DNA from 2 places in the Exiguobacterium sp. ZWU0009 genome. Region 1 is predicted to be linked to the other one. Evidence: a T-box and tRNA genes for the amino acid it is inferred to sense, from the RefSeq annotation. Region 1 holds a T-box; the other holds one or more tRNA genes.
What was found. The T-box of region 1 lies ahead of ileS (isoleucine--tRNA ligase). A T-box ahead of a tRNA ligase gene usually reads a tRNA of that ligase, here a tRNA-Ile.
Positions count from the first base shown of each region.

Region 2: it has a tRNA-Ile gene. The T-box ahead of ileS (isoleucine--tRNA ligase) is inferred to sense a tRNA for this amino acid. The anticodon was not compared.

Region 1 is NZ_CP018057.1:2,097,888-2,113,770, forward strand. Features, by position in the region: gene L985_RS11095 (iron-sulfur cluster-binding protein) at 1-440, opposite strand, end outside; gene carB (carbamoyl-phosphate synthase large subunit) at 437-3,646, opposite strand; gene L985_RS11105 (carbamoyl phosphate synthase small subunit) at 3,639-4,727, opposite strand; gene L985_RS11110 (dihydroorotase) at 4,720-5,991, opposite strand; gene L985_RS11115 (aspartate carbamoyltransferase catalytic subunit) at 5,975-6,910, opposite strand; gene L985_RS11120 (uracil-xanthine permease family protein) at 7,034-8,347, opposite strand; gene pyrR (bifunctional pyr operon transcriptional regulator/uracil phosphoribosyltransferase PyrR) at 8,399-8,929, opposite strand; gene L985_RS11130 (RluA family pseudouridine synthase) at 9,178-10,101, opposite strand; gene lspA (signal peptidase II) at 10,098-10,574, opposite strand; gene ileS (isoleucine--tRNA ligase) at 10,647-13,382, opposite strand; T-box leader at 13,440-13,680, opposite strand; gene L985_RS11145 (DivIVA domain-containing protein) at 13,681-14,202, opposite strand; gene L985_RS11150 (YlmH family RNA-binding protein) at 14,228-14,998, opposite strand; gene L985_RS11155 (YggT family protein) at 14,995-15,255, opposite strand; gene L985_RS11160 (cell division protein SepF) at 15,273-15,599, opposite strand; gene L985_RS11165 (YggS family pyridoxal phosphate-dependent enzyme) at 15,793-15,883, opposite strand, start outside.
Region 2 is NZ_CP018057.1:919,333-935,215, forward strand. Features, by position in the region: gene L985_RS04665 (bifunctional ADP-dependent NAD(P)H-hydrate dehydratase/NAD(P)H-hydrate epimerase) at 1-83, shown strand, start outside; gene L985_RS04670 (GGDEF domain-containing phosphodiesterase) at 236-2,065, shown strand; gene L985_RS04675 (GGDEF domain-containing protein) at 2,121-3,203, opposite strand; gene L985_RS04680 (5' nucleotidase, NT5C type) at 3,302-3,871, opposite strand; gene ispG (flavodoxin-dependent (E)-4-hydroxy-3-methylbut-2-enyl-diphosphate synthase) at 3,971-5,080, opposite strand; gene L985_RS04690 (hypothetical protein) at 5,248-5,733, opposite strand; gene L985_RS04695 (Na/Pi cotransporter family protein) at 5,941-7,584, shown strand; tRNA gene L985_RS04700 (tRNA-Met) at 7,713-7,786, shown strand; tRNA gene L985_RS04705 (tRNA-Ile) at 7,798-7,871, shown strand; gene L985_RS04710 (alpha-amylase) at 7,988-9,448, shown strand; gene L985_RS04715 (superoxide dismutase) at 9,542-10,150, shown strand; gene L985_RS04720 (peptidoglycan D,D-transpeptidase FtsI family protein) at 10,286-12,358, shown strand; gene L985_RS04725 (PstS family phosphate ABC transporter substrate-binding protein) at 12,584-13,528, shown strand; gene pstC (phosphate ABC transporter permease subunit PstC) at 13,619-14,560, shown strand; gene pstA (phosphate ABC transporter permease PstA) at 14,562-15,470, shown strand; gene pstB (phosphate ABC transporter ATP-binding protein PstB) at 15,570-15,883, shown strand, end outside.

The sequences.
Region 1 (15,883 bases):
TGGAATTCCGCTTCGTAAAAAACACTTGTTGCCGTATCAAATCCTAGAATCGCTTCACATGTCACGCCCCGGGCGACAAGTTGGCGCATCGTCTCATACAGCGGCGGGACACCGATCCCACCACCAACGAGGACGACGCGTTGAGCGGGATGGATAGCAGCAATCGGAAACCCGTTTCCAAGCGGTCCGAGGGCATCGATCGTATCATCCGGACGCAAAGAAGCCAGTTCTGCTGTTCCTTGTCCGATTTCTTTAAAGAGAAACGTGATCAAGTCACGATCGACCCGGGCAATCGAGATCGGTCGGCGTAAGAGTGGACCGACGCGCAGATGCATGAATCGCCCTGGCGCGATGTCCTGAGGTTGCTCGAGGCGACAGACGAGTTCTGTCGCACCTTGAGCTACCGTTCGTCGAGAGACGACCGTCAAGAGTTGCTTCATTGGATCACCACTTTCTTTTCATGTGTGAAGGCTTGGATTGCACTGGCTTCAAACGAGCGACTTTCGATGACACGTAGAATTGCTTCCGCTGTATCGAGTGATGTCAGACAGACGACTTGATTCTCGGCTGCTGCCCGGCGAATGATGAAGCCGTCTTTTGTGACTTGTGAGTCCCGACTCATCGTATTGATGACATATTCGATTTCTCCTTTTTCAATCACGTCGAGCATCGATTCGGAAGACGAGTCGATTTTGCCGACCGTCTGGACCGGTAATCCTTGTTCCGTCAAGTAGGCTGCCGTTCCTTCCGTTGCAAGTAGCGTGAATCCCAGTGAGGCAAAGCGTCGTGCAAGATCCGTCATTTCTGCTTTATCTGGATCTGCGACCGTCAAGAGGACACGACCGTGCTCTGGAATTGCCATCCCTGATGCGAGCAACCCTTTATAGAGCGCTTTTTCAAGCGTCCGGTCCGTTCCGATGACTTCACCGGTTGATTTCATCTCCGGTCCGAGTGTCGGATCAACTTCTTTAAGCTTCGCAAATGAGAAGACCGGTACTTTGACCGAGACGAGTGGTTCTTCCGGTAGTACACCACTAGTTAACCCATAAGAAGCGAGTGTCTCACCGAGAATGATGTCCGTTGCGAGACGCGCGACCGGAAGTCCCGTCACTTTCGAGATGAATGGCACCGTCCGGCTGGCACGCGGATTAACTTCAAGGACATAGAGGGCGCCGTCCGCGTAGACGAACTGGATGTTGAGTAAGCCTTTGATGCCGAATGCTTTCGCGATCCGTGTCGTGTAGTCGACGATCCGATCCTTGATGTCTTGGGACACACGTTGTGGCGGATAGACACCGATCGAGTCACCCGAGTGAACACCGGCACGTTCGATATGCTCCATGATGCCTGGAATGACGACATCCGTTCCGTCACAGATCGCGTCGACTTCGAGTTCGATTCCTGTCAGGTAGCGGTCGACGAGGACCGGTCGTTCCGGTGAGGCGATGACCGCGTGTTTCATGTAATGTTCGAGTTCTTCTTGAGCATAGACGATTTCCATTGCCCGACCGCCGAGGACATACGATGGACGAACGAGGACTGGGTAACCGAGTGACGCCGCTGCCGTGACCGCTTCTTCGACCGTGACGGCCGTTTGACCTGGAGGCTGTGGAATGTCGAGCGCCGTCAACGCTGCTTCGAACTGCTTCCGGTCCTCAGCTCGGTCAAGATCCTCAAGCGATGTCCCGAGGATTTTTACACCTTCTGCTGCTAATGACTCGGCTAAGTTGATCGCTGTCTGTCCACCGAACTGGACGATAACACCGAGTGGACGTTCGTTTCGGATGACTTCTAGCACATCCTCTGTCGTCAATGGTTCAAAGTAAAGCCGATCGGAAATCGAGAAGTCGGTCGACACCGTTTCTGGATTGTTGTTGACGATGATTGCTTCGTATCCGGCTTGTCGAATCGCTTGAATCGAATGGACTGTCGCATAATCGAACTCGACTCCTTGACCAATCCGGATCGGACCTGATCCTAAGACGAGAATCGAAGAACGGTTCGTCGCGATCGCTTCATTTTCACGTTCGTATGTTCCGTAGTAGTAAGGCGTATCGGACGCGAACTCTGCCGCACACGTATCGACCATCTTATAGACCGGATGAATCGCTTGTGCTTCACGCATCCGGCGAATTTCCGTTTCCGTTCGTCCGGTGATTCGGGCGAGCATCGGGTCACTGAATCCATACCGCTTCACATGCAGGAGCAGTTCAGGTGTCAAACCAGCTGCGACCGATTGCTCGAGCTGCCAAATATGGTGCAACTTCTCTAGGAACAGGCGATCAATCGCCGTCCAGTCATGAATCTGTTCGACGCTGTAACCGCGGACGAAGCCCGCGTACAAGGCGAAGAGTCGATCGTCCGTCGCTTGGCGAATCGCTTGTTGTAAGGCATCATCTGCCATTTCGATGAAGCGTGGCATATACAAATCCGCTGTACCAATCTCGAGTGAACGAACGGCTTTCAGTAATGCCTCTTCCATCGTCCGTCCCATTGCCATGACCTCACCAGTTGCTTTCATCTGTGTGCCGAGTGTCCGATCTGCCGTTTCGAATTTATCGAACGGCCAGCGCGGAATCTTGGCGACAACATAATCGAGTGCCGGTTCAAAGGAAGCAAAACTTGTCTCGGTGATCGGGTTCTTTAATTCGGATAAGGCATACCCGACGGCAATTTTCGCAGCCAGTTTTGCGATTGGGTAACCCGTTGCTTTTGACGCGAGTGCAGACGAGCGTGAGACACGTGGATTGACTTCGATGACATAGTAGTCGAAGCTCGTCGGATCCAGTGCGAACTGGATGTTACATCCACCCTCAATCCCGAGTGCACGAATGATATCGAGCGAGACGTTTCGTAGCAATTGATAATCGCGATCCGATAGCGTTTGTGTCGGAGCGAAGACGATCGAGTCTCCAGTATGAACACCGACGGGATCGAAGTTTTCCATCGCACAGACGATGATCGCCTGATTCGTCGCATCGCGCATGACTTCGAACTCGACTTCCTTCATCCCGGCAATTGATTTTTCTAGAAGTACTTGTGTTGCCGGACTTGCCTTGAGTCCCCCTTCGACGATTCGCGTGAACTCTTCTGGTGTGTTGGCGATTCCGCCGCCCGTTCCTCCAAGCGTATACGCCGGACGGATGATGATTGGTAAACCGATCTGTTGCCGGAATTGTTGTGCCTCTTCGAGCGTATGCACGATTTCACTATCCGGTACACCATGCCCGCGTTTGAACATCAGTTGACGGAACAAATCACGATCTTCTGCCTCTTCGATTGCTGACAATTTCGTACCGAGTAACTCGACACCATACTCAGCAAGGACACCGAGACGATCCAGTTCGACAGCCAAGTTCAGACCCGTTTGACCCCCGAGTGTCGCAAGCAAGGCATCCGGACGTTCCTTACGGATGATCCGTGAGACGAACTCTGCTTGGAGGGGCTCGATGTAGACACGATCAGCGACCGTTGGATCCGTCATGATCGTTGCTGGGTTCGAGTTGACGAGGATGACTCCATATCCTTCTTCCTTCAAGGCTTGACACGCTTGTGTTCCAGCGTAGTCGAATTCAGCTGCTTGTCCGATCACGATAGGACCGGACCCGATAACGAGAATTTTCTGGATATCTTGACGTTTAGGCATGAGAGACCTCCTGTTGTTTCGTGATTTCTTCTAAAAACTGTTGGAATAGACCGTTCGCATCCATCGGACCAGGTGATGCTTCCGGATGGTACTGGACGGAGAAGACCGCTGCTGTCGTATGACGGATGCCTTCGACCGTTCCGTCGTTGATCGCAAGATGCGTCACTTCAAGCACGGTATCGCGTAATGACTGTTCGTCGACGGCATACCCGTGGTTTTGCGACGTGATATCGACGCGACCTGTCCGGATATCTTGGACTGGATGATTCGCCCCGCGATGACCGAATGGGAGCTTGAACGTATCCGCCCCGTGCGCTAGTGCAATCAACTGATGACCGAGACAGATGCCGAAGATGACGACTTTTCCCGTCAATTCTTGAATCATCGGAATCGCCGTTGGGACATCCTTTGGATTCCCTGGTCCGTTCGATAGCATTACACCGTCCGGACGATAGCGTAAGACTTCCGTTGCACTGACGTCGTAGGGCACGACGACGACTTCACAGCCGCGTTTGACGAGTTCGCGGACGATTCCGAGTTTTGCACCGAAATCGACGAGAACGATACGCGGTCCAGCTCCCGGAATGATGTACGCTCGTTCCGTCGAGGCCCGTTTGACTTGATCCGTCTCGATGGGGGCGTTTTGAAGATGAACCAGTTCTGCTGCTAAATCGAACTCACCATCAACAAGTCGTCCGCGCATGACGCCTTTCGAACGGATATGTCGTGTCAGTTGACGCGTATCGATTCCACTTAATCCTGGGATGTCGAGATCTTGGAGTGCTGCATCGAGGGACATCTCACTCCGGAAGTTCGACGGTGTCTGACAATGTTCACGTACGATCAATGCTTTAGCGAGTGGACGCGTCGTTTCATAATCTTCTCGGTTAATCCCGTAGTTTCCGATCAACGGATTCGTCAACACGATCATCTGATCGCAGTAAGATGGATCCGATAACATTTCTTGATACCCTGTCATTCCGGTCTGAAAGACGACTTCTCCTGTTGTTGTCGTATCCGAGCCAAACGCTGTTCCTTCAAACGTCATCCCATCCTCTAGTATCAGTGTCCGTTTACGCATGTGCTGTGTCCTCCTTGAATACGATTTCTCCCTTGACGAGCGTCATGACCGGGAATCCTTTTAACCGTTCTCCTGCGAACGGTGTGTTCTTACCTTTTGAGCGGAATCGTTCCGGTGATATGGTCCGCTCTGTTTCTAAATCAAGCAGAACCAAATCTGCTTCCGCCCCCACTTCGAGTTTGCCGTAAGGAAGTTCAAAGATCGCTGCTGCCTTGTCTGTCAAATTCCGAATCAGTGCTTCAAGTGTCATCTCACCTTCAGCGACGAGTTTCGTATAGAGCAATGGGAAGGCCGTCTCAAACCCTGTGATGCCGAACGGGGCGCGTTCGATACCGAGTGCCTTCTCTTCTGCCGCATGAGGAGCATGATCGGTCGCGATGCAATCAATCGTTCCGTCCGCTAGCCCCTCGAGCAATGCTTGGCGATCCGCTTCACTCCGCAGGGGAGGATTCATTTTAAAGTTCGGATCCTGATTCGGTATGTCTTCATCGATCAACACGAGATGGTGTGGTGTGACTTCTGCCGTCACCCGGATCCCGGCTCGTTTCGCATCACGGATGACACGGACCGATTCTTTCGTCGAAACGTGACAAACATGGTAATGGCAGCCAGTCTCTTCGGCGATCAGGACATCCCGGGCGATGTGGATACTCTCAGCAAGCGATGGAATACCTTGTAGTCCTTCCCGTCGACTATAGTTCCCCTCGTGCACACACCCTGCTTTTAATGAATCATCTTCGCAGTGGGCAACGATCGTTTTCCCGAGCCGTGCCGCTTGTTGCATCGCTGTCCGCATGACTGCTGCCGTCTGGACACCGACACCGTCATCCGTGAACGCAACAGCATCTGTTAGTTGGTCGAACGCGACGAGTTCTTGTCCGAGTTGATTTTTTGAAATCGCCGCGTAAGGCAAAACCCGGACGGATGCCGTTTCTTCAATCTTTCGGAACAAGGCATCGAGTGTTTGGCGATCGTCCGGTACAGGACGCGTGTTCGGCATCGGACAAATCGTCGTGAATCCTCCCGCTGCCGCCGCTGCTGTGCCGGTCGCAATCGTTTCCTTATGTTCGCCACCCGGTTCCCGTAGATGGACATGGATGTCGACGAATCCTGGTGCAACGAATAAGCCGGATGCATCAATGACCGTTTCTCCAGCTTGTGGTGTTGCTGCTAAATCCGTAATTTTCCCGTCATCGATTCGAATATCCCCCGTCCGAACTTGTCCCGCCTCGAACCATCTTGCATTCTCAATTCGTGTTATCATCTTCATCGTCTCCTTTGATTGATTTCGTTGAAAAGCACCATTCTAGAATCGCCATGCGGGCAAAGACACCGTTTTTCATCTGTTCAAAGATCCGTGATCGCGGATGTTCAACCAGTTCGTCGGCAATCTCGACTCCTCGATTGACCGGTGCCGGATGAAGCACGATTGCGGAATTCTTCAGACGGTTCATCCGCTCATGCGTTAATCCATACGTCGCGTGATAGTCTGCTGGATCAAATCGAGTCGTCCCGTCATGCCGTTCGTGCTGGACACGCAGTAACATCAAGATGTCGCACTGTTCGACGGCTTCATCCATCGAAAGATGTGGAATCCCCATCGCCGGATCGTACCACTCAACTGGTCCTGATCCATAGACGATGGCACCGAGTCGCTTTAAGATATCCGCATTCGACCGGGCGACGCGACTATGTTGTAAGTCCCCACAGATGACGACGACTTTTCCTTCGACCGTTCCGTACGTCTCGACCATCGTCATCAGATCGAGTAAGGACTGGGACGGATGTTGACCGCTCCCGTCTCCCGCATTGATGATCGGAATATCGAGCGTTGCTAGTAGTTCTTCGTAATAGCCGGTCGCCCCGTGACGAATGACCAACCCATCTGCGCCGATTGCTTCAAGCGTCTTGCACGTATCGAGTAACGTCTCCCCTTTTTGTACGGAGGAAGTCGCGGTTTCGAACGGTAGTAGATACATGTTCAGGCGATGCTCTGCCATCTCAAAGGAAGAGCGTGTCCGGGTCGAGTTTTCAAAGAACAGATTGACGAGTGTCTTATCGGAAAAATCTGGTGCTGGCTCGCCCCGTTTAAAAGCGAGACTGCGCTCAATCAAAGAATTGATCTCTGTCGTGGATAAGCTTTCTAAATTGACGAAATGCCGGTTTTTTAGGATCGTCTTCATATCATTCACTCCTTTTCAGGTCATGAAAAAGGCGCACCTTCTAAGTGAAGGTGCGCCGAAAGAAGGCAGAGTGATTCCCTGCATCTTTTCATGGCCCTCACTTTATCGTTCTCTCGGAACGTCTTAAAAGTTGTTAGCTACGGATTGAGTTGTAGAGGTTTCCGTTGTTTCTTCGACCTGCTCTGTCGTTTTCGGAAGGACTAGATTCAGGATGATCCCAAGAATCGTCGCCAGTGCCATCCCTTCGAGAGAGAAGTTGCCGATTTTGAGCGCTGCGCCTCCGATACCCGTGACGAGAATGACGGCTGTAATCGTCAAGTTTCGTTTATCGGCAAGATCAATCTTACTTTCCGTCAGCGTCCGGAGACCGTTTGACGCGATGACTCCGAATAAGAGGATACTGATCCCGCCCATGACTGGTGTCGGAATCGTCTTGATGAACCCTTCGACATATCCGAGGAAACCGAAACTGATCGCAAGAACCGCCGCACCACCTAGGACAAAGACACTATAGACGCGAGTGATTGACATGACACCGTTGTTTTCACCGTAGGTCGTAACTGGTGGTCCACCGAGCATCGAAGCGACTGTCTTCGCAATCCCGTCGCCAAGTACGGTCCGGTGCATCCCTGGATCAAGGAGCGTCTCGCGCCCGATGATGCGTGATGTCACTTTTTGTTCGCCGATGTGTTCCGTCAGTGTGACGAGCGTCACGGGAACGATCAGTAGCAAGGCTGCTGTATTCCACGATGGTGTGTAACTCAGGAACGGAATCGTGAAGTCCGGCACGTGGAAGAACGTGGCTTGTTGCAGTGGTGTGAAGTCAATGATTCCGACCGATGCCGCAACGAGATAACCAACCGTGATCCCGAACAGGATCGGAATCGTGCTCCACATTCCTTTTAAGTACGTCATCGCAAGGAGTGTGACACCGAGTGTGACCATCGCGACGAGGAAGTACAGTCCGTTGTACTTACCGTCCGCTCCGTTCATCGCCATGTTGACAGCGGTCGGGGCGAGCGATAAACCGATGACCATGATGACCGGTCCGATGACAACCGGCGGGAGTAAGCGAAGCAACCAAGCAGCTCCCGTGTAGCGGATGAGGAGTGAGACAAGTCCGTAAACGAGTCCAGCGACCATTCCGCCGATTAAGGCATCCTCGACACCCCACCGTTCACTGACGGCAATGATCGGGGCAATGTAGGCAAAACTCGAACCAAGATATGTGGGTACTTTGAAGCGGGTAACGGCGAGGAAAATCAGTGTGCCGACTCCGCTTGCGACGAGCGCGACCGATGTGTTGAGTCCCGTTAAGAGCGGGACGAGCACGGTCGCACCAAACATCGCGAAGACGTGTTGCAGGCTGAGCATCAGCCAGTTTAGAGGGTGAGTAGGTACTTCTTGTACATCAAGTACTGCGGCATGTTTTGCCATATGGATGACTCCCTTTCTGGTCTCTCTGGACCACCTTAAAGGTTTTGAATTTTAGCGTTTAATGAATACTTGATCGGCTTCATCGACTTCAGAAAGCGCGACGACGACTTGTTCCTCACGGGATGTCGGGACGTTCTTACCGATGAAATCTGGTCGAATCGGTAACTCCCGATGTCCGCGGTCGACGAGGACAGCGAGTTGAATCATACTTGGTCTTCCGTGGTCGACGAGCGCGTCCATCGCGGCGCGAACGGTGCGTCCTGTGTAGAGGACATCGTCAACGAGGACGACGATTTTCCCGGTGATGTCTTCCGGTAAATCAGAACCTTTGATTTCTGGTTCTAAACTTCGTTTCGACAAGTCATCCCGGTACATCGAGATGTCGACGACACCGAGTAAGACCGGTTTTCCTTCGATTTGTTCGATTCGCTTCGCAAGGCGACGAGCGAGTGTCTCGCCACGCGTCTTGATTCCGACGATCATCAAATCATGAATCCCTTTGTTTCGTTCGATGATTTCATGGGCGATCCGTGTCAGTGCACGTCCAATCGCGGCTTCATCTAAGATGACGGCTGGTTTCATAGTTTCTCCTTTCATACAAAAGACCTTCTGCGGGAATCCGCAGAAGGTCATCGAAGACAGAATCATGGCATACGTATTGTATGCATGCCTACACACAATCGTGGTAGGTTCTCCCTTTCGCAGCCTCTCCGGACTCGATTAAAGGTGATATTGGTTTGGTAGGATCGTCGCTCGGACGACCGAAGTGTCAGTAGAGGATGTCTCGCATCGCTCTCTAGGTGATACTCTACCGTTTTATTAGAAAAACGTCAAGACTCTAATTCAAGTTTTTTCAATTGACCGATTTCAAATGTCATCTCTTCTGGGAGTGGTGCTTCAAACCGCATCCACTCGCCTGTGCGTGGATGTTCGAAACCGAGAACCGCAGCATGCAAGGCTTGACCGTTCATTTTCATCGTCTTGCGTGGACCATATTTCGGGTCACCTGCAAGCGGGAAACCGATATAACGCATATGGACACGGATTTGGTGTGTCCGTCCTGTTTCAAGTTTACATTCAACGACCGTAAAGCCTTCGTACCGATCAAGCACACGGAAATGGGTTACGGCAGACTTTGAATTCTTATCCGTTACCGTCATCCGTTGACGGTCGTTCTTATCGCGTCCGATTGGTGCTTCGATTGTTCCGAGTTCGTGCGGGATTTCACCGTGTACGAGCGCGATGTAAAGACGTTCTGTCGTCTTCTCTTTTAATTGATGCGCGAGCGATTCATGCGCTAAGTCGTTCTTAGCGACCATCAAGAGACCTGACGTATCCTTATCGATCCGGTGAACGATTCCTGGACGTTTGACGCCATTGATGCCTGAGAGATCTTGACAGTGGTGTAATAAGGCGTTGACGAGCGTTCCTGAGACATGACCTGCCGCCGGGTGAACGACCATCCCTTTTGGTTTGTTGACGACGATGACGTCCGAGTCCTCATAAACGACATCAAGTGGGATGTCTTCCGGTAAGATCTCGAGCTCCACCGCTTCCGGGATATGAACGACAATCGATTCCGTTCCCGATAATTTATAGTTCGGTTTGACAACACGACCATCGACTTCGACACGTCCCGCTTTCAACCATTCCTGTACTTGCGAACGCGACCAATCGTTTTGTTCTGCGAGCCATTTATCAATGCGCCCTGTCGCTCCATCCGCTTGCACGGACCATGTTTCTACTTCATTCATTTATCCATCGTTCCTTTCTTAGTCAACCGTTCTTCGAACATGACGCTGATCAGCATCGCGATGACCCCAAACGTCAAACAGACGTCTGCGACATTAAAGATCGGAAAATTATAGCCGAACGGGAAGAAGTGGAAGAAATCAACGACTTCTCCTCGTGCCATTCGATCAATGAAATTTCCGATTGCACCACTGAGCAATAACGCGATGCTCCAAGCAAATACCTTATTTTTCGTGCCTTCCTTGTAGAGGAAGTAAATCAATCCAATGACGACGACGACCGTAACGATGAAGAAAAAGCCGAATTTACCTTCGAGCATTCCCCACGCAGCGCCTCGATTCCGATACGAGTTGAGATAAAAGAAATCCGGAATGACCGTGATCGCTTGACCGATCGTCATGTTTTGAACGACGATCCATTTCGTTAACTGGTCGATTCCAACGAGTAAAGCAGCAATCCCTAAGTAAAGCCACATCCTATTGTCCTCCGCATCCAAAAATAATGAGGGACGTCCTGCGAAGTCGCAGTCGCCCCTCCCTTTGTATCATTATAAAGAATTGACGACTTCAGTACAACGTGGGCAAAGCGTCGGATGAGCCGGATCTTGTCCGAGTTCCGTCGAATATGTCCAACAACGTTCACATTTTTCACCGTCAGCTTTTTGAACCGTGATGCCGGTCGTCTCATACGTCTTATCCGCTGTTTCCACGAATTCGAGTTGTGAGACTTGGAGTAACTGCTCAAGATGATCGATTGTTCCGAGCAATGCTTTTGTTTCTTCTTTCGGCGCAAGTAAGAGTTTCGCTTCGAGTGTCTTACCGACGAGTTTCTCAACGCGTGCTTCCTCGAGTGCTTTTAAAACATCATCGCGGAACGTCAGGAACGCGTTCCATTTCTCGATGAGGGCAAGTCCTTCTTCTGAGACTTCGACCGTTTCCGGAAGGTCCGTCAAGAAGATACTCTTCGTCTCAACAGCTGGTACGAACTCCCATGCTTCGTCTGCTGTGTGTGGCAGGACAGGTGCCATCAATTGCAACAAGGCGACGACTGTATCATACATGACCGTCTGAACCGCACGACGCGACGTCGCGTCTGCTTTTTCGATATACAGGATATCTTTCGTGTAATCGAGGTAGAACGACGACAAATCAAGGACGCAGAAGTTGTGGAGCAATTGATAGACCGACATGAAGTCGTACGCATCATATGCCGCTTTTACTTTTCCAACAAGTTGGTCCAATTTCGTCCGCATGAAACGGTCTGACTCTGGTAAGTCTTCAAATGCGACACGATGCGCCGCAGGATCGAATTGATCCAAGTTTCCAAGAAGGAAACGAACCGTGTTGCGGATTTTCCGGTATGACTCTGAGACTTGTTTGAAGTTATCCATCGATGCCCGGACATCGGCTTGATAATCAACAGATGCGACCCATAAGCGAAGAATCTCTGCTCCGAATTGTTGCATGACTTGGATCGGTGCGATCGTGTTACCGATCGATTTAGACATCTTACGACCTTGACCATCCAAGACGAATCCGTGACTGACGACCGCTTTATATGGTGCTTTCCCTGTCGTTGCGACAGCTGTCGATAACGAAGAGTTAAACCAACCGCGGTATTGGTCAGATCCTTCAAGATAGAGATCCGCCGGACGCGTCAATTCAGGACGTGTCGCAAGGACACCGGCATGTGATGAACCAGAATCGAACCAGACATCCATGATGTCCGTTTCTTTTTTGAAGATACCGTTCGGACTGGCTGGATGTGTGAATCCTTCAGGAAGCAAGTCGACCGCTTCGCGCTCATACCAGACGTTTGATCCGTGAGCTGCGAACAAGTTCGCGATATGATCAATCGTTTCTGGTGTGACGATTTCCGTACCGTCTTCAGCGTAGAAGATTGGAAGTGGTACACCCCAAGCGCGTTGACGTGAGATGACCCAGTCGCCGCGGTCTTTAAACATGTTGTGAAGACGTGTTTCGCCCCACTCTGGTACCCACTGGACGCCTTTGATCTCATCAAGGATTTCCGCACGGAAGTCTTTGATTGAAGCGAACCACTGTGGCGTTGCCCGGAAGATGACCGGTTTTTTCGTCCGCCAGTCGTGTGGATACGAGTGTTTGATGAACGATAGTTTTAAGAGAGCGCCTGCTTCTTCGAGGGCGAGACCGATTTCTTTGTTCGCATCCTCATAGAACATGCCTTCAAATCCAGGAGCTTCCGCTGTCATGACTCCTTTATCGTCAACTGGGCAAAGGACGTCAAGACCGTACGCTTGACCGATGCGGAAGTCATCTTCCCCGTGACCTGGAGCTGTATGAACGACACCTGTCGCTTCTGCTGTAACGTGATCGCCAAGCATGACGAGTGATTCACGATCGTAAAGCGGATGTTTTGCCTTGATGTACTCGAAGTCCGCACCATTGAAGACACGTCCGACTGTTGCATCTTCCCATCCGAGTGCTTCGATGACTTCAGGAACGAGCGTTTCCGCTACGATATAGCCTTTTCCTTGATATTCGATCCGCGCATACGTCAATTCCGCACTGACAGAGATTCCAAGGTTCGCTGGAATCGTCCATGGTGTCGTCGTCCAGATGACGAAATGATCCGTCGGCTCTAAGATGTTTTTTCCGTCCATGACTTGGAACGCGACATAGATGGCAGCTGATCGTTTATCTTGATATTCGATTTCTGCTTCAGCTAGTGCCGATTCAGAAGACGGTGACCAATAGACTGGCTTCTTCCCTTTATAGATATAGCCTTTGTTCGCCATATCTCCGAATAAACAAATTTGCGCTGCTTCAAATTCTGGTTGCAGGGTGATATATGGGTTGTCATAGTCACCGAGTACGCCGAGGCGTTTGAATTGCTCGCGTTGGTGATCGACTTGTTCGAGCGCATATTTCGCACATAATTCACGGAATTCCGCGACCGTCATCGATTTACGATCAACGCCGGCTTTTTGAAGTGCTGTTTCGATTGGTAATCCATGTGTGTCCCAACCTGGTACGTACGGAGACTGGAATCCATTCATCGATTTATAACGAACGATGATGTCTTTTAGGACTTTGTTTAATCCGTGACCCATATGGATATCACCATTCGCATACGGAGGACCGTCGTGGAGGATGAACGTTGGTTTCCCAGCGTTCTTTTCCTGTACGGCAGCATAGAGGTTCATTTCTTCCCAACGTGCTTGCATATCTGGTTCACGTTTAGGTAAATTGCCTCGCATTAAAAACTCAGTTTTCATCATCAATAAGGTTTCTTTGTAATCCATCTGACCATCTCTCACCTTTCGCTTTAAAAGTACAAAAAAAGCCAAGCTCATCCCTGAGATAGGGACGAGCTTGGCTGAACTCGCGGTACCACCCTACTAATCCTGTTCATCAGTTCGATGACACAGGACCGCTTAAGTACTCGATAACGGGAGTGAACCGGCATGGCTTACTGTTCAGCGAACGTTCAGTCATGCACTCTAAGGGGATACCCCATCTTTTTCGTTGCTCGGGCTCCCACCGTTCCCCGATTCGCTGTCAACCGTCCAAGATGCGACGTGTCCTTATCATTGATTTTATTTATACGACATCGTCGTCATTATACGCAACTGCCGGAACATCGTCAAGCGCTCCACGAGAAGAGAAATCAAACGCATCCCAGTCGTGGCTCGTCAACAATTCCATCTGTGCATCGATCAACACTTTAAACCGGTTGCGGTAAAGCTCGATTTTCTTGCGCATCTGCTCCACTTCGAAGTCTGTCCGTTGTGCCCGGCGTTGCGCCGCATCTTGCAACTGCTCTGCTTCACGTTCTGCTTGCTTTAGGATCAAGCTCGCTTCTTTTGAAGCATTGGCTTTGACTTCTTCAGCCGCTTCCTGTGCGACGATGATCGATTTGTTTAATGTTTCTTCCATCGAACTGAAGTAGTCGACGCGTGCTTGCATATTTTGGATGACTTCCTGTTGTTGACGATTCTCACGTAACAACAATTCAAAGTCCTTGATGACTTGATCTAGGAATTCGTTCACTTCATCTTCGTCATAGCCGCGAAACTTTCGTGTGAACTCCTTATTATGAATATCGAGTGGCGTTAATGGCATGATGAATTCCTCCTCCGCATTTATCTTATCCTTTTAAAATACCGTATTGTAGCTTGATCCGGTCACGTTTTGTTGATCCGAGGATTGCAATCAACTTGACACGTCCCGTTCCACGCAAGGAAAGCAAGTCACCTTCTTCTAGCATGAAGCTTGAATCATCCACTACTTTATAATTGACCTTACTTTCACCTTGTTTAATGAGCGTCTGTGCTTTTTGACGTGAGAAGCCTAGAATTTCACTCACGACCGTATCGAACCGAAGTGAACTGACGAACCCAAGTGTTTCTTCCCACTCTTGATCCTTCACTTTCAAACGGTCTTCCGCCTCAACACGCGAAAGACGAATCTTCGTCTTCCCTGCTCGTTCGACGTTTGCTTCGATATAGGTCGCGACTTCGTCCGCGACGGCAAATTGTACTTGATCCTGGATGATGACGTCGCCGAATTTGGCTCGTTTCAATCCGACGTTCAATAATGTACCGGTGACTTGACGATGAGAAAGTTCAACGAATTTAGTAGGATAATGAATGCGATAGATGGAAATGTCAAAGTCATCCGCGTTGTATTCATAATAATCTGGTGCGAGGATTGCCCGTTTACGTTCAGCGCCTTCGAAACCGCCCTCAAAAAAGAGGGCGCATTTCGAACCGACGAGTTCTTGTGTGATTTGTTGTTCACGTGGATCTAGGAAATCCGTTAATTTGAACGTATAGGTCGCTTCCACATGATCGATCCAGTTCAAGACTGAATCGACGAATTCCCGCTCGCTTCCACGATAATGATCGTATACGCTCATACTAAAAAGATTGCTCGAATGCCCGATTGAGCCAAGTTCAAGACGAGGAAGGCTACAATCGGCGAGATATCCAGCATGCCCCCGATAGGCGGGATGATACGACGGAAGGGCGCTAGGAATGGCTCGACTAACATCGCGAGCACTTGTCCGAATTTCGAATCACGGGCATTCGGGAACCACGATAGCAGGATATAAACGATCATGACGTAACTGTAATACTGTAATAACGTACTCAATGTACGACCAATTGCGTACATCACTTGAGAATCCACACTTACCACCCCTTATGATTAATATCATCTTCTCCAAGAAGATTCGAGATGCTACCAGCCAACTCGACGTTGTTCGGAACACAGAGGAGGGTATTCTGACTGATCGTCGTAATCGTTCCATCGAGAGCGAAGACGACACCAGATAAGAAGTTGATCATCTGTCGTGATTGATCTTTTGACATACGCTGCATATTGACGATGACAGCACGGTTCTGACGAAGATGTTCCCCGATTTCCTGGGCTTCGTTGAAGACACGTGGTTCACTCAAAATGACTTGCGATTTCGTTTTTTTCGTCGCATGAAGCGGCACGATATTCGATTGTCTCACGCTGTCCTCCTTTTGAGTAACACTTGGGGTAGATTCCTCGTAATACTCTTCATACTCTTGTTGTGAAGCACCTCTACCTTTATTTATTGTAGCATCATTTTCATATTCAAGTTCATCTAAATCGTCGCTGTTGCCGAGAAATAGATTTTGCATTTTTGATTTAAAACCCATATCCATTCTCCCTTCTTCTCGTTTAGGTGTGAACGAGCGTCGTCCCGATTCGGACGAACGTCGCCCCTTCTTCGATGGCGATCTCAAAATCAGACGACATTCCCATAGATAAC
Region 2 (15,883 bases), 1.2 Mb from region 1:
CTCGGCAAGTTGAACGACGCTTACATCCGAGTAGCTTGCTAGCAACGGATGTCATCGAGGAGTTAGGTAGAGTCGAACTATAAAAACATCAATTTGAAAGAAAGTCTTCCACGATACGTATGAGGGAAGACTTTTCTTTTTAGGAAGGAATTGACACATTCCATTTAACAGGAGTATCATCAAGCGATGTCGAAACCTTTATACGGAAAATCTGACAGAAAGGAGGGGGAAAAGCATGGAGGATATCGTTCGGAAACAACAATGGTGGATCGGGAATTTTGCCTTATTCATGATGTTCGTTGGAGCTTTGATCATTTATACGACGACAGAAGAGACAATTAAGAATGCGTATTTGAGTCGTTCTGTCATCATTTCATTTTTAATCGTCATGGGTCTATTTATTTTTTATATTAGCCGTCGCAAGATGGGAATCGTTTTGCAAACGCACTTATTGTCCTTGATGTTGCTCGTCGTTCCTATTACATCGATTAGCTTTTTACCTTACGCGGCAGTTACCGTTTGGGCAAGTTGCTTTTTGTTTTTGATGATCGCTTTAATCTCGTATCAACGCATCATGATGTGGTACGCCATCATGGTTGCTGTCGCAACTAGTTTGTATGTCATGTGGAATGCCGATACCGTGACGGTAGAAATTGATCCGACGGACCATTATGGACGGATTGGCATGATTGTGATTAGCGTATCGATTGCGCTTGTCATCAATCACTTGCATATCCGTAATTTAAATCGGTTAAATGACCTTGCGATACAATTACACGATACAGCGCGACGTGATGAGGAAACAGGTGTCTTGAATCGCCAAGGGTTAAACGAAATTGATTTTCCAAGACCCGAACAACAGCTCATTTTCGTCGGAATTCATTTAGAAAACTACTATGAGTTGGCGCGGTATTTCGGAGAAGATATTCAGTCACAAGTACTACGTGCCTGTATCGAGCGACTCAAGAGACAACTACCTCCTTACCAAGCGTTTGCTCGGATTGAAGCAGGAACATTATTGATCGTCATGGAAAAGCCGGACGAGGTGGCATGTAAGGAAGCGATGGAAGAATTGAGTCAAGCAATCTCCGTACCATACGAAATCGAGGGGCATCATGTCTACGTCAACATATCCATCGTCATCGATAATGGAGAAGGGGCAACGGACAATCGGAAGCGTCGGGTACAGCAGTTATTGACTGCGTTACAAGAAGCCGCGCAACAAAATGAACGTGTGATGTGCATTGACCAAGCCTGGCGTAAGGATCAAGAATTGCGAGTCAAAGCAGCACAATCGCTAGCGCAGGCTAATATTGAAACGGATTTTCATCTCGTCTATCAATTGCAGTATGATGTCCAATCAGAGCAATTCATTGGTCTTGAGGCATTGGTTCGATGGAAGACCCCATTGCAGGGAGCTGATCGACCATCCGTGTTCATTCCGATTGCTGAAAAAAGTGACTTGATCATTCGTTTAGGAGAGTGGATCTTTGAGGAAGGGTGTAAGACGCGTAAAGCATTAATTGGTCTGGTTCCGGATGAGTTTACGCTGTCGGTCAACGTATCACCACGCCAGTTGACGAGTGAGGCATTCATGCCATTCATTGAACGAACACTACTCAAGTATGCATTAAAGCCGCAACAAATTAAGATCGAGATCACAGAAAGTCAGTCGCTTGATTTTGAGAGTCAGTCGATTCATCGAGCGCTTAAGCGTATCAAAACGCTCGATTTCCCGGTTTCGCTTGATGATTTCGGAACCGGACATGCCTCATATCACGTCCTAGAACGCTTATTGCCATTACGTCAATTAAAGATTCCGAAGCAATTCATCGAACAAATCGGCGAATCGGAGAAACGACAATCCATCCTCGAGTCAATTTTCCAATTGAGTCAATCGATGCATGTCGAATGTATCGTTGAGGGCGTAGAGACAGGAGAAGAAGTACGTATTGCCAAGGAAATCGGCATTCATCTATTCCAAGGTTATTTCTTTGCTAAACCGGTACCACTTGAAGAAATCATATGTCTCCTGCAAAAAACAAATGAAGGAACGGTCCGTTGACCAACAAAAGCCACTTCAGTCCGAATCGCTCGGAGGAGAAGTGGCTTTTTAGTATTCATTCCGATCGATACAGGCGATACTGATTTCGTCCTTGCGCTTTGGCTTCGTATAAAGCGCTATCCGCTTGCTTAAATACTGTTTCAGTTGGTTGTTGATGAGCGTAAGCAATACCTGCAGACACCGTAATGGATACGGCATGATCTTGCATGACGAATGTTGTTTGCTGAACGGCTGTTACGATTGTTTCAGCTAGGACGACAGGATGATGCAGTTCAATGTCTGGAACGATGACGATGAATTCTTCACCACCATATCGACCGACCGTAACCGGTGCCGGACAATGCTCGTTCAATAAGATCGAAAAGTGGCGCAAGACAGCGTCTCCGACAGCATGACCGTGTGTATCGTTTATATTCTTAAAGTGATCCAAATCAAACAAGATAACGCCCCAAGAATCTTTACTTTTTTCGAGCGCCGTGACTTTTTCTAAAATGACATGGCGATTCGCGAGGCGCGTCAATTGATCGGTCGAAGCAAGGTAGGATTGATAAGAATAAAGAACAAAATGCTGCTGAAGAAGTGAAGACAAACGATAAAACAAAAAGGCTCCACCAATCGTTAAAATGAAATATGGAATATAAATCGTTCCCCAGGCATCCGCTGGAGAGTTACTCATAATCAATCGCGAGAGTACGAGTAGGGAACCGACCGTGACGATGGCAGAAAAGAAGTAACCTTGCCGTTTGATGAATCGACGACAAATAAAAGAAAGTACTAGAAATCCAAGTAGTGTGATGACAGAACTAAACAGAGCGCTTAGTGAATCACCACTATCAATCACGAATCGATAAATCAAGAGCATCAGCCCTGTTACGGCAATACTGATATTACCACCGAACAAGGCAGACAAAGCGAGAGGTAATAACCGTAAATCAATCAATGCTCCATTCAAGTCGATTGCATGATGCATAAGTAGAATGCCAGTTATACCATTGGACAGTCCGAAATAGAGACGAGTAGACATTTTAGAGTCAGGTTGAATTGGCAAACGATCACGAAGTAAGTAAAAGGTGAACGTAGAAACGAAAAAAATAATACAAATATTCATAAAAAAGATATTCACTGTTGCAAGCATCATGAAGCCCTTCCTATATCAAAGTTTCAATCCTATAGTCATTGTACGATATCAAGTCATGTAATGACATAAAAATGGAAAAAACAGCCTAATCGGCTGTTTTAACGAATCGGTGCAAATTTTTGAATCTCTTGAACGGCCTCATTCCATGAAGCGACACGAATGACATTATTCGGTACGGCTTTACGGTTATAAGGTGCGTCGAACAAGATGACAGGAATAGATGTGTCTTCTGCGATCTGCACAGCATTCTCTAATCGGTCTTCCATGAATAAATCGAGTGATAAATCACGGACGACTTGTACTTTGTCGTGTGATCCCGTCATGATCAAGGAATCAAGAGGAAGTTCGTGTTGTTTGATCCACTCTTCTGTTACGGGACGAACGAGCTCCGATCGTGCTGTCACGTAATGGAGATCATATTGCTTCCGCAAATTCCATAAGTGGTGGCGGACGTGTTCTTGAGGAATAGATTCACGATAGATCCCGGTCTCATGACCAGAGTTCACCATGTAGTCCCAAAATTCGATTTGATTCATATTGGTATACGTATGCAATTCATACTCGGACGCCTGGTCGAAGTCGATCGACGTTCCGAGATATTTATTCATGTAAGTGAAGCAAGAGGATGGATGTGTGATCGTTCCATCGATGTCGATTCCAATTTTCATTTACAGTCACCCACGTTCTAAAAATTTTTCTTCACTTAGTATAACATAGTCGAAATCGAGATACGAAAAAAGACTCCTCGCGAGGGAGGAGTCTTTAACTTATGCGTGGTTCGCTTTTTCGGCTTCTTTTTCAGCCTGTTTTTCGAGAACGATCGCATCAATCTCTTTCTTCAATTCTTCGACCATCGTTGCTTCCGGTACTTTACGGATGATTTCTCCGTGACGGAACAACAATCCTTCGTTGCGTGCACCAGCGATACCGATATCAGCTTCACGTGCTTCACCAGGGCCGTTGACCGCACATCCGAGAACCGCGACTTTGATGTTCGCTTGGATGTTTTCGATATAGTCTTCGATTTCTGCGGCAATCGACATCAAATCGATTTCGATCCGACCACATGTAGGACATGAGATCAATGTCGCCGCGTTCGCCGCGAGACCGAATGACTTCAAGACTTCTTTTGCAACCTTTACTTCTTCGACAGGGTCCGCTGAGAGAGATACACGAACTGTGTTTCCGATTCCGCGTGACAAAATCGCGCCAAGTCCAGCTGCTGATTTTAATGAACCAGAACGAAGTGGACCGGATTCCGTAATCCCGACGTGAAGTGGGTAGTCGAACGATTCAGAAGCGAGTTGATACGCTTCAAGCGCCAACTGTACGTCTGATGCTTTAAGCGAGACGATGATGTCATGGAAGTCGAGGTCTTCGAGGATCTTAATATGGTGCAAAGCACTTTCGACCATACCACGAGCAGTTGGATAGCCATATTTTTCAAGAATATGCTTTTCAAGGGAACCAGCGTTTACCCCAATACGAATTGGGATGTTTTTCGCTTTTGCTGCTGTCACGACGGCTTCTACCTTTTCGCGACGACCGATGTTACCCGGGTTGATCCGGATTTTATCGACGCCAGCTTCGATTGCCATAAGCGCAAGTTTATAGTTGAAGTGGATGTCTACGACAAGCGGAATGTTGATTCGGCTTTTGATTTCTGCAAGTGCGAGCGCATCACGTTCTTCCGGACAAGCGACGCGGACGATTTGGCAACCAGCTTCTTCAAGACGTAGGATTTCAGCGACTGTCGCTTCGACGTCGTGTGTTTTAGTTGTCGTCATACTTTGGATGATGACTTCATTATTTCCACCAATGACAAGGTCCCCTACACGAACGGGACGAGTCTTAGAGCGATGGACCATTTTCGGCATATCGAAAATCTCCTTTTGTGGCATACCGCCATATTGTTTATGTTTACCTTTTCTATCATATCGAACTATTCCCTAAAAATCGAGAAACAAGAACGAAAATTGAACATTTACAATTGTTTAATGAAAGAAGGGCGTCCGTCAATCCGTCGGACGCCTGATTTTAATACTCATTGAGGTTTACGTGAAGCGCGTGGCTTTGAGGAACGGGCAATCCATAATGGCACTAATGTGTAGACGAAGTGTCCAATTACGAGCACCCCGATTCCGAAGCGAGGATAATCGAGTTGGTATAGAAGCATACCAAGTGGGAAGGACCAGAGATTCGTTGCAACCGTATAAGGAAACGTTTGGCGATATGCCCACGGACGGGGAAGTAACAATCGAACGAATCCCTTCGTTAGATACGCCATGAACAACACGTAAAGTAATACAGCAATTGCGATAAAGATGAAATGAAGGATGAACCAAGCAACGATCGGGATGCTTTTTTGTAAAAAGAAGGAATCAATGATCGTCGTCCAAAGTGAAATCCAAGCTAATCCACAAAAATAAAGGGAAACATCTGCCAAACGAAGACGTAAGAACAGACGATTTGGAATTAAGGAAGTTTGTAAGTAATTAATCAGTTGACGTAAAAATGACAAGTGAATCACTCTTTCTACTGTTTTAAAACAGGTTTTAATTGTTTAATTTTGATTGGTAATAAAGGGTTTTTGTGTAATGGTACAGATTAATAAAACCTTAACAAACGGATGTCGCAAAAACTATTTACAAGTTCACCGGACCTTTACATAATGGGGAAGTTGAGAAAATAAACTTTACAAACACATCAATCCACATGAAATAAAGGAGCTGGCAAGATGAACTATGATTTGCAGGAAATGATTTTCACCTTCATCGGTGGACTCGGGATTTTCCTATTCGGTATTAAGTATATGGGAGATGGGCTCCAAAAAACAGCAGGAGACCGATTACGTTATATCCTTGATAAATATACGACAAATCCATTGTTAGGTATCCTAGCAGGTATCGTCGTCACGATTTTGATACAGTCGTCGTCAGGGACGACCGTCATCGTTGTCGGACTCGTTAGTGCAGGTCTGATGAATTTACGACAGGCAATCGGAGTCGTCATGGGGGCTAACATCGGAACAACGATTACGGCTTTCATCATCGGCTTTAACGTCAAGGAAGCTGCGCTTCCAGCAATCGCAATTGGTGCTTTCTTGATCTTCTTCTTCAATAAAGAACGGGTTCAATACATCGGACAGATTTTCTTTGGCTTTGGTGCATTGTTCTATGGTCTCACTTTGATGGGCGACGGAATGGCTCCGCTTGAATCAAGCGTCTGGTTCCGTGAGTTGACGGTATCGATGTCGGATAACCCATTGCTGGGTGTCTTCGTCGGAACAATCTTTACTGTTCTTGTTCAGTCGTCGTCAGCAACGATCGGTATCTTACAAGAGTTGTACGCTGGTGGCATGATCGATATCAAAGCAGCTCTTCCGGTCTTGTTCGGTGATAACATCGGAACGACGATCACAGCAGTACTCGCAGCACTTGGTGCGTCGATTGCAGCTAAACGAACAGCAGCAGCACACGTCATCTTCAATATCATCGGAACAGTATTGTTCCTGATTGCATTACCAATCTTCTCAAGCTTCATCACATGGATCACAGGCACGCTTGAATTAGGTCCGAAAATGCAAATCGCCTTTGCACACGGAACATTCAACGTCGTCAATACGTTGATTCAATGTTGGTTCATTGCGCAAATCGCATGGCTTGTACAAAAAATCGTACCGGGTACGGATACGACGATTGATTCAAAACCGCGTCATCTCGATCAAAATATCTTGAACCAATCTTCGGCACTCGCATTAAACCAAGCGAAGCTTGAAGTGTTACGAATGGGTGAATTCTCAAAAGATGCGCTTGCAAAAGCACATCGTTACACGCAATCGCATGATAAAAAGGATGTATCAGAATCAGAACAGATCGAATATGCGATTAATCATTTAAATACAGAAGTCACAAGTTATCTCGTTAAAGTAGCGGCACATGATCTATCAGAGCGTGAATCAAATGAACACTCGTTACTGATGCATGCCGTCAATGACTTTGAACGAATTGGTGACCACGTCGAAAACATCGTCGAATTGGTCGATTTCCAAATCGTCAACCGGATTCAGTTCACATCATCAGCGAAACAAGAGCTTGATGATATGTATGCCTTGACGCAAGAAATCGTCGACTGTGCCGTTCGCGCCGTCGAAGAGGACGATGTTACACGAGCTCGCAAAGTTCTAGAACTCGAAGGTAAACTTGATGCACTCGAACGTTCATTCCGTAAACACCATGTCCTTCGTGTTAACGCTGGCGAATGTACGGGCCAAGCAGGGATGATCTTCGTCGATCTCTTGTCGAACCTCGAACGAATTGGCGATCATGCTGTAAACATCACGGATCTCGTCCTTGAACAGCGGACGGCATTAACGAACTAAGCGAAATACGATTTGTCTATGACAGCTGATTTCAAAAAATGAAATCAGCTGTTTATTTTTTTGAAATAGCATATTGACAAGTTTCGCCACATCTCGTAATCTAGTAAGAGTAAAGCAACATACATCATGGCGGTGTAGCTCAGCTGGCTAGAGCGTACGGTTCATACCCGTGAGGTCGTGGGTTCGACTCCCTCCGCCGCTACTATTACTTAAGGACCCTTAGCTCAGCTGGTTAGAGCTGACGGCTCATAACCGTCCGGTCGCAGGTTCGAGCCCTGCAGGGTCCATTCAGTAGAACGCACCTCGTTGAAAAACGAGGTGCGTTTATTTTTGTTCCTCCGGGGAATAGTAAAGATATTGTAATAATATTCATACTATAGTAACTAAGGGAGAGCGAAGAGAGATGGAACGTAACCATACGATGATGCAGTTTTTTGAGTGGCATGTAGAGAATGATGGGAAGCACTGGCAACGCTTGAAAGAGCGGGCGCCTGAATTACGTGCTGCCGGCATCACGTCCGTGTGGATTCCACCGGCGTCAAAAGGTCAATCAGATGAAGATACAGGATATGGCATTTATGACGTATATGATTTAGGCGAATTTGATCAAAAAGGAACGGTCCGTACGAAATACGGTACAAAGGATGAACTCGTCGAAGCGATTCAAGTCGCTCGTGAGAATGACATCGCCATTTATGCGGATGTTGTCATGAACCATAAAGCAGCAGCCGATGAACTTGAGACAATCAATGTCGTTGAGGTCCATCCAGAAGACCGTTCGAAAGAAATTTCAGAAGAATTCGAAATCGAAGCATGGACGAAATTTACGTTCCCTGGTCGAAACGGAAAATATTCGGATTTTGTCTGGACACATGAATTCTTTAATGGAACGGATTTCGATGCCCGTGAAGAAAAAACCGGTGTCTTCAAGATATCCGGTAAAAATAAAGACTGGAACGATCAAGTCGATGACGAATTCGGAAACTATGATTATTTGATGTTCGCGAACATCGATTATAACCATCCGGAAGTACGTGAAGAGATGATCCGCTGGGGGCATTGGTTCCAAGAGACGATTGACTGCCAAGGATTCCGACTCGACGCAATCAAACATATCAATTATGAATTCGTTCATGAATTTGCAAAATCGATGATCGAGAAAAATGATGGCGATTTCTATATGGTCGGGGAGTTCTGGAAATCAGATCTCGATGATTGCCGTCATTTCCTTGATAGCGTTGATTACACGATCGATTTGTTCGACGTTCCCCTTCATTATAAATTCCATGAAGCTTCGAACCAGGGACAAGAGTTTGATTTAACAACGTTGTTTGCAGATACGCTCGTCGAATCACACCCGACGAATGCTGTCACGTTCGTCGATAATCATGATTCACAACCAGGTGAATCACTCGAATCATGGGTAGATGACTGGTTCAAACAGCATGCGTATGCATCGATCTTACTTCGTAAAGACGGTTATCCATGTGTCTTCTACGGTGACTATTATGGAGTGCAAGGACCTCATCCTGTAGAGGGTAAAAAAGAAATGATTGATGCTTTACTGTATGCACGTTATCACAAAGCATATGGTGACCAAGAAGATTATCTCGATGATCCGCATTGCGTCGGTTGGGTTCGTCGAGGCGTAGAAGAAATCGAGAACTCTGGCTGTGCTGTCTTATTGTCGAATGCTGACATGTGCGAGAAGCGCATGTTCGTTGGTGAAGAGCGCGCGGGACAAGAGTGGTTCGATTATACGAACCACCAAGATCACCCAGTTGTGATCGACGATGAAGGATTCGGTGTCTTCCCAGTTCCAGGTGGAGGTGTCTCTGTTTTTGCTCCACGAGAAGTCGAGTAAATCCGAGGGTCTTGACTTGCGTCAACACAGGTTCTTTTGCTAGTCTTAAAGGGTATTGAAGTTTTCGAAAATAGCACAAAGGGGGACATGAACATGTCAAAATTTGAATTACCAGAACTCGGCTACGCTTATGATGCGCTTGAGCCACATATCGATGCTCGTACGATGGAGATTCACCACACGAAACACCACAACACGTATGTCACGAACGTGAATGCGGCGCTTGAGGGTACAGAACATGAAGGAAAGTCACTTGAAGAACTTCTTCAAAACTTGGATGCTCTCCCAGCAAACATTCAAACTGCAGTCCGTAACAACGGTGGCGGTCACTGGAACCACTCATTCTTCTGGAAACTGCTGAAGAAGAACGATGGAGCTGCTCCAACAGGGGAACTCGCGACAGCAATCGATGAATCATTCGGATCATTTGATGCATTCAAAGATGCGTTCGCGAAAGCAGCAACAACTCGTTTTGGTTCAGGTTGGGCTTGGTTAATCGTTGATGGTGGGAAATTGGCGGTCGTTTCGACACCAAACCAAGATACACCAGTCATGGAAGGCAAAACACCAATTCTCGGTCTTGATGTTTGGGAACATGCATACTATCTCAACTATCAAAACCGTCGTCCTGATTACATCAATGCGTTCTTCAACGTCGTTGATTGGGATCACGTAGCGAAGCTTTACGCTGACGCGAAGTAACGTGAAAATGAGCGTATCGTTCAATTGTGAACGATACGCTTTTTTTAATGCGGAAAATGATGGGATAGGTTGTTATGGAAAGTTTCCTTCTATATAATGAAACAAGATGACTTTTGAACGATAGGGGAGTACGCCATGGCTAAACGAATCACCGTACGAGGAAGACGGCGTAATCATCTGCCGCTTCGTCTGAATTTAATGTTCTTCGTCGTTTTTTTATTGTTTGCGATTTTGATTTTCCGTTTAGGAGTCGTGCAAATCGTCAATGGTGAGAAAATTTCGCGGGAAGTTCAAAAAACAGAAATGATCGCATCAAAATATGAAGTGCCACGCGGAAAGATTTATGACCGGGATGGTCGTCTTTTGGTTGATACGATTTCTAAATACTCCATCGTCTACCGTCGAGCACAAACGACGAAAGTCGATGAACGCATTGAGATTGCACAGCGCCTTGCGGCAATCATTGATTTGCCTAAAAAAGATTGGAAAGTCACAGAACGTGATATTAAGGACTTCTGGATCGCGACAAACACGAAAGAGTCTGATCGTCGTTATCAAGAAGCCGTCAAACAGAAATATCCTTCAGCAGAAGCACAAAGTAAACTATCAATCGCAGAACAGGATCAAATCCGATTAGATGCGATTACGAAAGACGATATCGATTATGACGATCAAACGATGGAAGTCATTGCGATCAAACACAACATGGAAGTCGGATATGCGCTTGATCCACAACTCGTCAAACTCGGTGCTTCTGCAAAAGAGATGGCGATCATCGATGAAAATCTAGAAGATTTAAAAGGTGTATCGGTGGAACCGTTCTATGAGCGTTCTTATCCATATGAAGGAACACTTCGAAACATCTTTGGGAAGTACTCGAAGATTCCAGCAGAACAACAAGCGGAGTTCAAAGCAAAAGGTTACAGCTTGAATGACCGTGTCGGAACATCATTCCTTGAACAACAGTATGAGGATCTTCTGCGCGGGAAACCCGCGTACGATGTGTATGAGACGTTCAATGGAGAGCCGGTCGGTGATCCAAAACGCGAAGAAGGCGAGTCCGGTAAAGATCTCGTTCTGACCGTGGATGCAGAGTACAACAAACAAGTCGACCAAATCATGCAACAAGCGATTAAAATGGGGCGTGGCATGGGTAGTCGTTATCTAAAAGAAGGTTACGCCGTCGTCATGAACCCACAGACTGGTGAGATTCTTGCGATGTCTGGTCAAAAGTTGGATCCAGCAACCGGTAAGTTTTCGGATGTCGCAATCAATAACGTGTTGACATCCCTTCAGATTGGTTCGACGATCAAAGGTGCAACAGTTGCGATGGGACTCGAAGAGGGTGTCATCCGTCAAAACGAAGTCATCAATGATGCTCCGATTACAATCGGGGGTACGAAAAAAGCATCGTACGTCAACATGGGAGCAATCACGGATTTAACGGCACTTGAGCGTTCATCAAACGTTTATATGTTTAATATTGCGATGCGGATGGCGAAGTACCCAAGTAACGGTATTGCCGGAGCGAGTGTGGACGGAGCAGCTGCGATCATGCAGAATTACTATAGTCAGTTCGGGCTTGGAGTAACAACGGGTGTGGATTTACCGTACGAAGCAAAGGGTGTTCAAGGAACACCTGACCGCGTCACTTTACTCATGGACCGAGTCATCGGACAGTATGATGCCTTTACGCCGCTACAAGTCGCACAGTATATTTCAACGCTTGCCAACGGTGGATATCGTGTTCAGCCGCACTTCTTAAAAGAAGTTCTCGCGTCGAATTCGATTGAAAAAGGAACAAAACAAGTTGATTATAGCTTCAAGACGAATTATTTGAATCGAATTGAAGTCAGTCAAGATAACATTGATCATGTTCGTGAAGGATTACATCGCGTTGTCAAAGGAGAGCGTGGTACAGCAAAAATCATCGCACAAACCGGTATTGATGCAGCTGCGAAAACAGGTACAGCGCAGGTTAGTGTCTATGGTGACGATGGAATCGCCTTACGTGACGGAAGTGGTCAACCGGTTCGTTCATTGAACTCGAACCTCGTTGGCTGGGCACCGTATGATAATCCAGAGATGGCATGGGCCGTGTTTCTTCCTTATATGGAACAAGAAACCGTCAACTCAAAAATTGGTCACGATCTTGTCAAAGCGTACTTTAATGTCAAAGATATCCCGTGGCAAACTAAGTCAAATTAACTAGATGGAAAACGAGAGTGAGCAATCACTCTCGTTTTTTTGTTTGCATTGACCTTTTTTTCTAATGGATTTCGAACTGTAAACACTAAAAAACACGCCTTTACAATTCTTTTACGTTGGATTCATTTCGTTTTAATAGTTCATCCGTAGTATAAGTCTTGTAAGGAAAACGGATAAAAAGTCGTAGCATCGTCAGCGACATACTTTCGAGGAGGAAAATTAATCATGTCTTGGATGAAAAAAACAGCACTCATCACAACGGTAGCATCAATCGCAGTAGTGGGGGCAGCATGTGGTAACGATAAAGGCGGTTCTGCTAGTTCATCTGATTTAAAAGGAAAAATCGCAATCGACGGTTCTTCTACTGTCTTCCCGATCATGGAAGCTGTCGGTGAAGAATATTCGATGGAACAACCTGACGTAGATGTCACAGTCGGTGTCTCTGGTACAGGTGGCGGATTCAAACGCTTCGTCGTTGGGGAAACAGATCTTTCAAACGCGTCGCGTGAAATTAAAGAAGAAGAAGCAGCTGAAGCGAAAAAGAACAACATTGAATTCACAAAAATGGCACTCGCATATGACGGTTTGACTGTCGCAGTCAGCAAAGAAAATACATGGGTAAAAGAACTCTCAATGGAGCAACTCGAGAAAATCTGGCTCGATCCGAACATCAAGACTTGGAAAGATGTCGATTCTTCTTATCCGGCTGAACCATTGAAATTCTTCAGCCCAGGTAAAGACTCAGGAACATTCGACTTCTTCTCTGAGGAAGTACTTGAGAAAAAAGATATGCGTAAAGATGTTCAATTATCAGAAGACGATAACGTTCTCGTCAAAGGTGTTGAAGGAACGAAAGGCGCAATCGGATACTTCGGATACGCGTACTACGCAGAGAATAAAGATAAGTTGAAGGAAGTACCACTTTCTGCTGAAGGAAAAGATGCAGTTGATCCAACACCAGAAACGATCAAAGATCTTTCTTATCCACTGTCACGTGAAATCTACACGTACATCAATAACAAATCGATGAAAGACAAAAAACAAGTCGCTGATTTCGTTCAGTTCACGAACGAAAACGCTGGTGATCTTGCTGAAGAAGTTGGATACATCAAAATGCCGCAAGATCGTTACGATGAAAACGCAAAAGCAATTGAAGATGCAATGAAATAAATCATCGAGTCATGAGGATGGCCCAACCGGGGAAGTCTGTACCGGTTGGGTCCCGTTCTCATGTCAAGAAGGAGTAGGGAGTGAAGAAGGATGAGTTCAACACAAAATAAATCGGTTCGCGAGCTGATTCAACAGAACCGACAGCAAAAATATAGTATGAAAAACGTCATGGAACGCGTCATGCCGATCGTGTTATTCCTTTGTGCGTTTGTCTCGGTCGTTACGACCATCGGCATCATTCTCACGTTAGTCATTGAAACAGAACACTTCTTCGAAGTCGTTCCGTTCAAGGAATTCTTCGGCAGTACGAGCTGGTATCCACTCAACTCACAACCAGAGTATGGAATTTGGCCACTTGTCGTCGGTACGCTTGAGATTACCGTGATTGCGATGCTAGTTGCCGTGCCGATCGGTCTCACATCAGCGATTTATTTAAGTGAGTACGCGTCAGACCGCGCACGCCGTATCTTAAAACCAATTCTTGAAGTGTTAGCAGGTGTTCCAACGATCGTCTTCGGATTCTTCGCATTGACGTTCGTTACACCACTACTCGTAAAATTGATTCCAGGTATTCAAATTTATAATGCGCTCAGTCCGGGGATCGTCGTCGGAATCATGATCATTCCAATGATTGCTTCGATTTCTGAGGATGCGATGAGCTCCGTTCCGAAAAAAATTCGCGATGGTGCGCTTGCACTCGGTTCGACACGTCTTGAAGTTGCATTGAAAGTCGTCGTTCCAGCTGCATTATCAGGTATCATTGCATCGATCGTACTCGGTATGTCACGTGCAATCGGTGAGACGATGATCGTAACGATCGCTGGTGGTTCGAATCCGACAGCTGCTATCGATCCACTCGAGCCAGTCCAAACGATGACAGCGTATATCGTTCAGGTCGCCTTAGGTGATGCTGGATTTGGAACTGTCGAATATTACAGTATCTATGCGGTTGGTACACTCTTGTTCGTCTTCACATTAGTGATGAACTTACTTGCGAACTGGATCACACGCCGCTTCAGAGAGGAGTACTAAGATGGCCTTACCAGAAAAGCAACCTGTCTCAAAGAAATTCATTGATCCGGTCGCGGTGAAGAAATCGATTAGCCAGCGACTCGTCGTCAACAACGTCACAAAAGTCATTTTCCTTGCTGGACTGTTCTTTGGTCTCGTCGTCTTAGGTATTCTCCTGTTCGGCGTCATCCGTGACGGTGCGTCATGGTTATCACTTGAGTTTCTACAAAATGCACCATCACGTCGTTCGGAACGTGCCGGGATTTATCCGGCGTTAATGGGATCGATCTTCTTGATGCTTTTGATCATCCCGATGATTTTCATCATTGGTGTCGGGGCAGCGATTTATCTAGAAGAATATGCGAAGAAGAGTCGGATGACTTCATTCATCGAAGTCAACATCTCAAACCTTGCTGGTGTTCCGTCAATCGTCTTCGGTTTACTTGGTTTGACGTTCTTCGTACGTAACATGGGCTTCGGTTCAACATTGATTGCAGGAGCATTGACACTAGCGTTGATGAGTCTTCCGGTCGTCATCGTCTCGTCTCAAGAGGCAATCCGTGCCGTTCCACAAGCGATGCGTCATGCATCACTTGCACTCGGTGCTTCGAAATGGCAAACGACGTTCAAAGTCGTTCTTCCGGCGTCACTTCCGGGTGTCATTACTGGGATCATCTTGGCTGTATCTCGAGCAATTGGTGAGACAGCACCACTCATCATGGTCGGAGCTGCGATTTTCATTGCTCGTGCGCCTGAAAGCATTTTCTCAGAATTCACAGCATTACCGATTCAAATCTACAACTGGACAAGTCGTCCACAAGCGGACTTCCAAGGACTTGCAGCGGCAGGAATCATCGTCTTAATGGTCATCCTCTTGACGATGAATTCACTTGCAATCTGGATTCGGAACCGATTCTCAAAACGCTACTAATCGAACGAGATAGATAGAAGGGATTTCTTTTAAGGAGGAAGACAGATGATGGATACGAAGCTGAATACGAAATCAGTCGTTACAGAAGGGACAGAGCGTATGAATCAACCAGTAGCAGCACGTGAGAGCGTCTATAACGTCAAAGACTTAAACTTATGGTACGGTGACGATCATGCGCTGAAAGATGTTAATCTCGACATTAAGAAAAATGAAGTCACGGCAATCATTGGACCGTCTGGATGCGGGAAATCGACATTCATCAAAACATTGAATCGAATGGTCGAACTCGTTCCGATCGTACGGACGAATGGTGCAATCGAGTATCACGGACGCAATATCTTTGATAAAGAATACGGTGTCGAAGAATTACGGACATCGGTCGGAATGGTCTTCCAACAACCGAATCCATTCCC